DNA from 4 places in the Mesorhizobium sp. M0751 genome. Region 1 is predicted to be linked to each of the others. Evidence: predicted binding sites of a transcription regulator. Region 1 holds the regulator's gene; each other region holds the start of a gene.
What was found. Region 1 encodes PhoB, which activates phosphate uptake and scavenging genes when phosphate is short. Its sites were predicted from a motif close to TGTCATNNANCTGTCAT; they were not measured.
Positions count from the first base shown of each region.

Region 1 (2,201 bases):
CTGATCGACGAATTGCAAGCCGACTACACGATCGTCATCGTCACCCACAACATGCAGCAGGCGGCGCGCGTGTCGCGCCAGACCGCCTTCATGTATCTGGGTGAACTGGTCGAGTTCGACCGGACCGAGAAGATCTTCACGTCGCCCCGAGAGAAGCGCACGCAGGATTACATCACTGGCCGCTTCGGCTGAGCCGTTCCGATCATGCATATGAGGACAGGACCATGGGCGAACACACAGTCGCTTCTTTCGACGAGGATCTCGAGCAGATCAGCAAGCTGATCCGCGACATGGCCGACCTCGCCGGTTCGATGGTCGGCGGGGCGACCAAGGCCCTGTTGAATTCCGACAACGTGTTGGCGCAACGCGTCGTTTCCGACGACGCCATCATGGATGCGCGTCAACGCGAACTGGACGACCGCGCCATCACCCTGATCGCCAAACGCCAGCCGATGGCCCACGATCTCCGCCATGTGGTCGGAGCGATCCGCATGGCCGGCGACCTCGAACGCATCGGCGACCTTGCCAAGAATATCGCCAAGCGTGTGAGTGCGGTCGGCCTCAGCGTCACGCCGCGCGACTTGTCGCATTCCATCGACGCGATGGCGCAGCTGGTGCTCATCCAGGTGCAGGGCGTTATCGAGGAATATGCTGCAGGCGATGCGGCCGCGTTGGCCAAGCTGCGTGCCGCCGACGAGCGCATCGACGTCAAATACACGTCCGTGTTCCGCGAGCTGTTGACCTACATGATGGAAGACCCGCGCAACATCACCGCTTGCACGCATCTGCTGTTCTGCGCCAAGAATCTGGAGCGGATCGGCGACCATGTCACCAACATCGCCGAAAATGCGTATTATGTGCTGACCGGCGAGCAATTGCCGGGCAATCGTCCGAAGCAGGACGAAACGACAATGTCCGCGCCGGTGACGTGATGGGGGTGCCCAGCCGATGATCGCACCACGCATAATGGTGGTGGAGGACGAGGAGCCGTTGGGTGTGCTGCTCCGCTACAATCTCGAATCCGAAGGCTACCAGGTCGAGGTGGTGACACGCGGCGACGAAGCCGAGATCCGTTTGCAGGAGAATGTGCCCGACCTTCTGGTGCTCGACTGGATGATACCAGCGGTTTCCGGCATCGAGCTCTGCCGCCGGTTGCGGGTGCGCCCCGAAACCGAGCGGCTGCCGATCATCATGCTGACCGCGCGCGGCGAGGAGAGCGACCGAGTGCGCGGTCTTTCGACCGGCGCCGACGACTATCTGGTCAAACCGTTTTCGACACCGGAATTCATGGCCAGGGTCAAGGCGCTGCTGCGGCGCGCCAAGCCGGAAGTGCTGTCCAGCGTGCTGAAGGTCGGCGACATCGTGCTCGATCGCGAATCGCACAGGGTCTATCGCAAGAAGAGCGAAATCAGGCTCGGGCCGACCGAATTCCGGCTGCTCGAATTTATGATGCGGCATCCGGGCCGCGTCTTCTCGCGCAGCCAGTTGCTCGATAATGTCTGGGGCGAGACGATCTATATCGACGAACGCACCGTCGACGTGCATGTCGGGCGGCTGCGCAAAGCCATCAATAACGGCCGCATGCCGGATGTCATCCGCACCATCCGCGGCGCCGGCTATGCGATCAGGGAAGATTGATCCGCCTGGTCAGGCTACGTTCTTTCTGACGCCGGGCCTCATCTGCGCGCCCGGCGCGAAAATCTCCTGGTCGACGAAGCCAAGCGCCCGCATCGCGCAGCCTTCGCGGATCAGCGGCAATTCGTTTGGTTCGGTATCGAAGGAGATCGAGCCCGAATGCTGGCCACCGGCGGTCTGGGCGATGGCCTGGCGCAAGGCCGGCTCGATCAGATCGAAGGCGGCGGCACTGGCGCCGACCATCGCGACCGGCGCCGGATCGATCAGCGCGAACAGCGAGCCGAGACCGAAACCCAGCGCTTCGCCGGCCTTGCGGTAGGCCTCGCGTTCCGGCCCATCCTTCTCGCGCGCCCGGGCCGCCAACGCGCGCATGTCGGCGTCGCTGACGTCGGCTACCGGTTCGCTGTCTTCACTCATCTGCCTGGCGTTGCGCCAGATGGCGTAATTGCCGGCGTAGGCCTCGATGCAGCCGCGTCGTCCGCAACGGCAGAGCGCGCCGCCTGGACGATGGATCATGTGGCCAAACTCGCCGCCCGAGGAATGCGTGCCGGTGAACAGCTGACCCT
Region 1 covers NZ_JAMYPH010000002.1:115,910-118,110, reverse strand. Annotated here, with positions in the region: gene pstB (phosphate ABC transporter ATP-binding protein PstB) at 1-192, shown strand, start outside; gene phoU (phosphate signaling complex protein PhoU) at 225-932, shown strand; gene phoB (phosphate regulon transcriptional regulator PhoB) at 949-1,638, shown strand; gene NKI19_RS03185 (ROK family protein) at 1,648-2,201, opposite strand, start outside.

Region 2 (2,201 bases), on a different contig from region 1:
AGGAGCTGGCCGCCCGCTACCGCGACGAACATGAGAAGCGCCGCGCCTGGCCTGCGGATAAGGAGCAGATAGACGATCATTGCTGCCGTGATCAGCACCAGCACGCTGGCGCTGCCGAGGCTGGTGATGTCGCGCATCGCTCCTTCCAGCCACGCCGGTCCGATCGGATTGTCGGGCTGGCCGGCCTTGCGGAAGGCAAGCAGGATTTCGGTATCGAAGGCATGCGGCGTGGTGGCCCGCGCCATCTCCATCAGCTCCTCGAACCCCCACAGCCCGCCGGCAATGACCAGCCCGGCCAGCAGAACCGGGAACTCCAGCCAGTTGCGCAGTCTTCTTGCAACCTTCTTCATCGGCCCGATCGCAGTTACAGCCTCTGCAGATAGGGCCCGAGCGTGATCAGCGCCACCGCTGCGATGGCAAGCACGATGCCGGTTGCCTGTAAGGCATTGACGCGCTCGCCGAAGAAGACCAGCGCCACCACATTCACCGACACCAACTGGATCACCGCCGACAGGCTGAACGACACCGACATGCCGAATTCACGGATCAGCCTCAGCATGATCAGATTGCCGAGCGAATAGAGCGCCAACGTCAGCACGATCTTGCCGAGGCTCGGCGCCAGCCCCCACTGTTTTGCAGCCATCGCCGCCAGCAGGAAGATCACCGTCGAAACGCAGAGCTGCCCAAGTCCCCAGAAACTCACTATTTGTTCCTCCCGGTGTGGTTCCTACGCGCCTGCCGCAGCTCTTGTTTCCGAAGCGCCGGTCGCGGTCAAGCGGGGCTGATGTCGATACGAAATCGCAGGTGGCAATTAGCCGGCATGTCATCAAACTGTGACCTGCCGGCGATACCGGACTGGCCAGGCAACACGCTCCAGCAATCCATCCAGCCAGAGGCAGGCCCCCCATGACTGAACAGCGCTCGACCGAACATCGCACCCCTGACGCCCATTTCCGCACCAGCCTGCTCGAGGAAAACGATGGGCCAGGAGCCAATCCCAGCGACAACCGCACCATGGGTGAGATCATCGCCGCGCGGTTCTCGCGCCGCGGCTTCCTCAAGGGCTCGCTTGCCGTCTCGGCCATAGCCGCTACCGTCAGCCCGCTGGCGCTGATCACCGCCGACAACGCCCGAGCCGCCGAAGCCTCCGCCTTCGCTTTCGACGAGCTCGAGGCCGGCATAGACGACAAGCATCACGTCGCACCCGGCTATGACGCCGATGTACTGCTGCGCTGGGGCGATCCGCTGTTCGCCGATTCGCCGGAATTCGATCCGACAAAACAGTCGGCGGAAGCCCAGGCCAGGCAATTCGGCTACAACAACGACTATGTCGGCTATATCCCGATCGACGGCTCGGCCGAGCACGGCCTGCTGGTGGTCAACCACGAATACACCAATCCGCACCTGATGTTTCCGGGCCTCGTCACCATCGTCGACGGCAAGGCCAAGCAGGCGCCCCTCAGCAAGGAACAAGTCGACGTCGAGATGACGGCGCATGGCGGCACTATCGTCGAGATCCGCAAGGTATCAGGCAAATGGCAGGTCGTTCGCGACGGCAAGCTCAACCGCCGCATCAGCTCCAATACCGAGATTGCGCTCTCCGGCCCCGTCGCCGGCCACGACCGCGTCAAGACCAGCGCCGATCCGACTGGCAAGAAGGTCATCGGCACCGTCAACAATTGTGCTGGCGGTGTCACGCCATGGGGCACCTATGTCATGGCCGAGGAGAACATCCACGGCTATTTCTCGGGCGAGCTGCCGCAGGGCCATAAGGAAGCCGCCAATTACAAGCGCCTCGGCATTCCCGAAGGTGCCTATGAATGGGCAGCGCATTACGACCGTTTCGACATCGGCAAGGAGCCGAACGAGCCGAACCGCTTCGGCTGGATCGTTGAGGTCGACGTCCAGGATCCGACTTCGGTGCCGAGGAAGCGCACCGCGATGGGCCGCTTCAAGCATGAGGGCGCCGAATCGATCGTCGCCAAGGACGGCCGTGTCGTCTTCTACCTCGGCGACGACGAGCGCTTCGACTATGTCTATAAGTTCGTCACCACAGGCAAGTTCAACCCGGACGACCGCGCCGCCAACATGGATTTGCTCGACAACGGCACCTTGCATGTCGCCAAGTTTGCCGACGACGGTTCGGTCGAATGGCTGCCGATCGTCTTCGGCCAAGCGCCGCTGACGGCGGAGAACGGCTT
Region 2 covers NZ_JAMYPH010000007.1:104,581-106,781, forward strand. Annotated here, with positions in the region: gene NKI19_RS13765 (phosphatase PAP2 family protein) at 1-350, opposite strand, end outside; gene NKI19_RS13770 (hypothetical protein) at 365-703, opposite strand; gene NKI19_RS13775 (PhoX family protein) at 907-2,201, shown strand, end outside.
Region 2: a site for PhoB is predicted at 822-838, ahead of NKI19_RS13775 (PhoX family protein). Genes of this name have one in related genera too.

Region 3 (2,201 bases), on a different contig from region 1:
GATCGGCAGCCGCAACGCCCTGCGCGCCGATTTCGACCATGTCGCTGCCTCGATCCGCAACGGCGCGGTGCCCTTGGCGAAGCTCGTCACCCATCGCACTACGCTTGGCGAAACGCCGCACGACCTCGCCCGCTGGGCGCATGAGAAGTCCGGCCTGATCAAGGCTGTGATCGAGGTGGGGTCATAACATGGCAGGCGGTGAACCCGGCCCGAATTGACGACGCCCCGCGCAGGTCGACCCCCACTCCGCCTCGGCTTCGCCGAGCCACCTCTCCCCCGATCGACGGGGTAGAGGAAGGCTGCGAGCCTATTGCAGCCAACGCTCCTCAACCAGACTCCCTCCTTCTCCCGCCGTCAGCGGGCTCCCTTCCTCTCCCTCCGGAGGGGGGAGAGGTGGCTCGGCGAAGCCGAGACGGAGTGGGGGAAGGCGGTCCTCAAACGCCAAGCCGCTGATAAGTAAGCGCGACCGAGCCGGTATGATATCAGCGTGAGTCAGATAAATCACGGTCTCGTACCGGCCGGCACTACCTACAGCGCCGACAGATTGAGCTCGATCCGCTCGGCCGGGAAGCGCGACTCCGAAAACTGGATCGGCTGACCGTCGGGCGTGACGTTGACGGCGACGGTCACCAGCACGATGGCGCCGGGTTGCAGGTCGAGGTCGGCAAGGTCGGCGGCATCGGCATGGCGCGCCGACAGCACGGTCGATTGCCTGAGATAGTCGTCAATGCCGAAACGTGCCAGCGATGCTGTGATCGAACCGGTTTCCTCCATGGCGGCATCGATGCCGGCAAAGCGCCTGGCATCGAACCAGCCGGCCGCGCGGGACACCGGCATTCCATCGGCTTCGCCGCGCGTTTCCAGGCGTATCACCTCGGCCCCCGTCGCAAGGCCCAAGCCCTCTGCGACACGACGGTTGGCCGGCTCGACCGACGACGCCAGCAAAGTGATATGCCGCTCGGACGCCTGTCCTTGCAATCCCTCGGAAAAGCGTGTGCGGGCACCGATCGGATAGGACAGCCGCCTGCGCGACAGCACGAAGGTGCCGCGCCCCTGCTCCGCCCTGAGCACGCCCTCCTGCACCAGCGCTGCGATAGCGCTGCGCACTGTGTGGCGGTTGACGCCATAGCGTCCGGCCAACGCGATCTCGGGCGGCAGCGCGGCATTCTCGGGAAAATCGCCGACGGCGATTGAATGCAGGATCTGGTCGGCGATCTGTCGCCACAGCGCGACACCGCTGCGCCGCTCGATGCTGCTGGGCTGCCCGATCATTTCCGCCCCCGATCTTTTTGCCCCAGACATTTTCCTCGTGTCATGCACTCGTCATGGACACGCATTAGAAAATAGATATAATTTGTATAGTTGTCTATATCAATAGACAAGTTTTTGGTGACAAGGGACTGTTAACTATGCGAGGACGGGAAGCGCGAGAGCAGGCCGAGCGCAAGGCCGTGATGGCGACGCTGGCACAATCGGCCGGCGACGATATCGTCCGCCTGTGGGACGAAGCCGGCCTGCCTTCCGAAGCGGAGCTTCTGCGTGGCCCCGAAACCGGCCTGGTTACCGTGCGCGGCCGCATTGGCGGCGGCGGCGCGCCCTTCAATGTTGGCGAGGCGACGGTCACGCGCGCCACGGTGCGGCTTGCGTCCGGCCATGTCGGCCACTGCTACGCGCTTGGCCGCGACAAGCAGAAGGCAAGGCTGGCGGCAATCGCCGATGCGCTGTGGCAGGACCCGGCCCACCGCAACGAGGTCGAGACCAGGCTCGTCGCGCCCTTGCAGGCGGCGCTGGCCAAGGCGCGTGACCAGCGCCGCGCCGAGACGGCGGCGACCAAGGTCGATTTCTTCACCATGGTGCGCGGAGAAGACTGATGGACGCTGCTGTGCAATCGATCGAAGGCGGCTTCGCCGATCCGGTATTCAACGCGCAGACCGTATTCCGCGGCGTCATGGACGCGATGGCGCGGCCGGGCAGCGTGCAGCCCTTGCCGGCCCTCGCCCACCCGCCGGCGCCGCTGTCGGCCACCGCCGGCGCCATTGCGCTGGCGCTGTGCGATAACGACACGCCGCTCTGGCTCGACCCGGTCTTGCAGGGATCGGCAGCGGTGAAATCCTGGCTTGGCTTCCATACCGGCGCACCGCTGGCCAACACCCCGGCCGACGCGCATTTTGCGCTGATCGCCACGCCGGCGGAGATGATGG
Region 3 covers NZ_JAMYPH010000017.1:8,835-11,035, reverse strand. Annotated here, with positions in the region: gene NKI19_RS23410 (zinc-binding alcohol dehydrogenase family protein) at 1-187, shown strand, start outside; gene phnF (phosphonate metabolism transcriptional regulator PhnF) at 529-1,272, opposite strand; gene phnG (phosphonate C-P lyase system protein PhnG) at 1,410-1,871, shown strand; gene phnH (phosphonate C-P lyase system protein PhnH) at 1,871-2,201, shown strand, end outside.
Region 3: a site for PhoB is predicted at 1,311-1,327, ahead of phnF (phosphonate metabolism transcriptional regulator PhnF). Genes of this name have one in related genera too.

Region 4 (2,201 bases), on a different contig from region 1:
GCGAGCTTGAGCTGGCCAGGATCCGATGCGTCATAGACCAGCGCGCGCGTGTTCTGGCGTGTCGAGGCGGAATCGCCGCCATCTTGTCTGGGTGCCGACTGCAGCACGGCGATCAGGAACTTGCCGTCGGGCGTCAAAGCCATGCCTTCGAGGCCCTGGTTGTTCTGGCGGCCGGTTTCGGGATCCTTCGGATCTGGGTCTGCCGCGCCAGGTCCCGGATTGTTGGAAGCAAAGTTTGGCGACCCGTGACGCGTCGGGACAAGCGCTGCCGGCGGCTGCGTTGCCGACATCAGACGCCCATCGGCGGAGAAGCGGTAGATGTTCGGACCGTATTCGTCCGAGATGAGCATCGTGCCGTCGGGCAGCCGCGCGATCGCTTCGTTATCGAGCGCGAGCTTGCCGTTGGCTTCGGGCAGGATCGGCATGTCGTCGGTCGCGGCACGCACGCCGCTGAGCGGATCGAGGCCGGTTGCATCGGCGCCTTTGTCGTCGGTCAAAAGCATGGTGTCGCCTAAGGTTGCCTTGAGGCCCGACTGTTCCTGGCCGGTGGCCGGTGCCGCACCCGGCGCGATCGGGGCGAACTCGAGGACGATCGTGTTGAGGCGCGGACGGTAATCGGTGGTGCCGACGACATTGTAGCCGCGATCCGGCAGCAGCCACAGCGAGCCCTTGTAGCCATTGGCGCCATGCATCCAGCCGGCAGCGTCGATCGCCATGCCCGAGCCGGAGCCAAACGTCTCGCCGAACTTGTCCTTCTGGCTGGCCGGGATGCGGCCGACACCGACAAGGCCCTTGTTGACGAAGCTGACGCCGCCGACGATCGCGGCGTTTTCAGCCAGGGCCGGGCTCATGGCCGTGAACATCGCCAGCGCGACGGCGAGGGACGCGGTTCGGTGCAGGTTTTTCATGGATATCCTCTTTGGGACAAAGCTGCCGGGATCTGAAAAGGCGCCGCGTCGCATCAAGGATGCCGCGAAAGCCTTCGGAGAAGCGATCTAGGACGCGAACATGATACTTGCGTGACAGCGCCGCGCTTGCTTGTCCCCCGTGGTCGCAACTGGCCTGGGTATGGCGAATTCGTCGTCGCCGAGTGAGCAATTAACAACTTTACAAATAATCATTCTTATGTAAAGTTATGACAATGAAAGGTCCCCGATGACTGCCTATCGTTTCGCCACCCGCCTCAATTCCTTTGCCTCGCGGCCACAGTCCGAGTGGCCCGATCTTGTCGGCAAGCCGTCTATGCTGCAAATGGCGGCACGTGCGGCAAAGGTTGCGGAGTTGACCGATCTCGACCTCAACTTCCCCGACCATGTCGATGAAGAGCCTGCGGAAATGGCGCGCAAACTCGGCGATTTCGGGCTTTCGATCAATGGCTTCGCCATGCGCTACTACTCTAACCCGGCTTTCAAGCTCGGCGCCTTCACCAATCCGGATCCTTCCGTTCGCCGCGAGGCCATCGACCTGACCAAGGCCGGCATCGACGCCGCGCGCGAGGCCGGCGCCAGCCTGATGACATTGTGGTTGGGGCAGGATGGCTTCGACTACGCCTTCCAGGCTGACTACACAACGCTCTGGCAACACGAAATCGATGGCATTCGTGAAGTAGCGGCGTATGATCCGGATTGCCAGATCAGCCTGGAGTACAAGCCCAACGAACCGCGCTCCTACAGCCTGATGCCCGACGCGGCGACGACTTTGCTGGCGATCCGCGAGATCGGCCTGCCCAATCTCGGCGTGACGCTCGATTTCGCTCATGTGCTCTATGCCGACGAGCAGCCGGCCTTTGCCGCAGCACTCGTGGCGCGCCATAGCAAGCTGCTCGGCGTGCATCTCAACGACGGCTACGCCAAGCGCGACGACGGCCTGATGGTCGGCGCGGTGCACACGCTGCAGACGATCGAGCTACTCAGGCAGATCCGCCGCGACGGCTACTCCGGCGCCATCTACTTCGACACGTTCCCCGACATGACCTGGCTCGATCCGGTCCACGAATGCGAAGTCAACATCGCGACCGTCAAGCGCATGCTGCGCGTCGTCGATCGGCTGGAAAAGGACAACCGCCTGTCCACCGCCATCGACTGTCAGGACGCGGTCGCGTCGCAAGCCATCATCCAGGAAGCCATGCTCGGGCCGGACAGCTGACGCAGCGGCCATCACCGTTTTCAACAAGGGAGGAAAGACCATGAAATTTCTGCTTG
Region 4 covers NZ_JAMYPH010000003.1:354,168-356,368, forward strand. Annotated here, with positions in the region: gene NKI19_RS07005 (esterase-like activity of phytase family protein) at 1-908, opposite strand, end outside; gene NKI19_RS07010 (TIM barrel protein) at 1,156-2,145, shown strand; gene NKI19_RS07015 (sugar ABC transporter substrate-binding protein) at 2,186-2,201, shown strand, end outside.
Region 4: a site for PhoB is predicted at 1,009-1,025, ahead of NKI19_RS07005 (esterase-like activity of phytase family protein). Genes of this name have one in related genera too.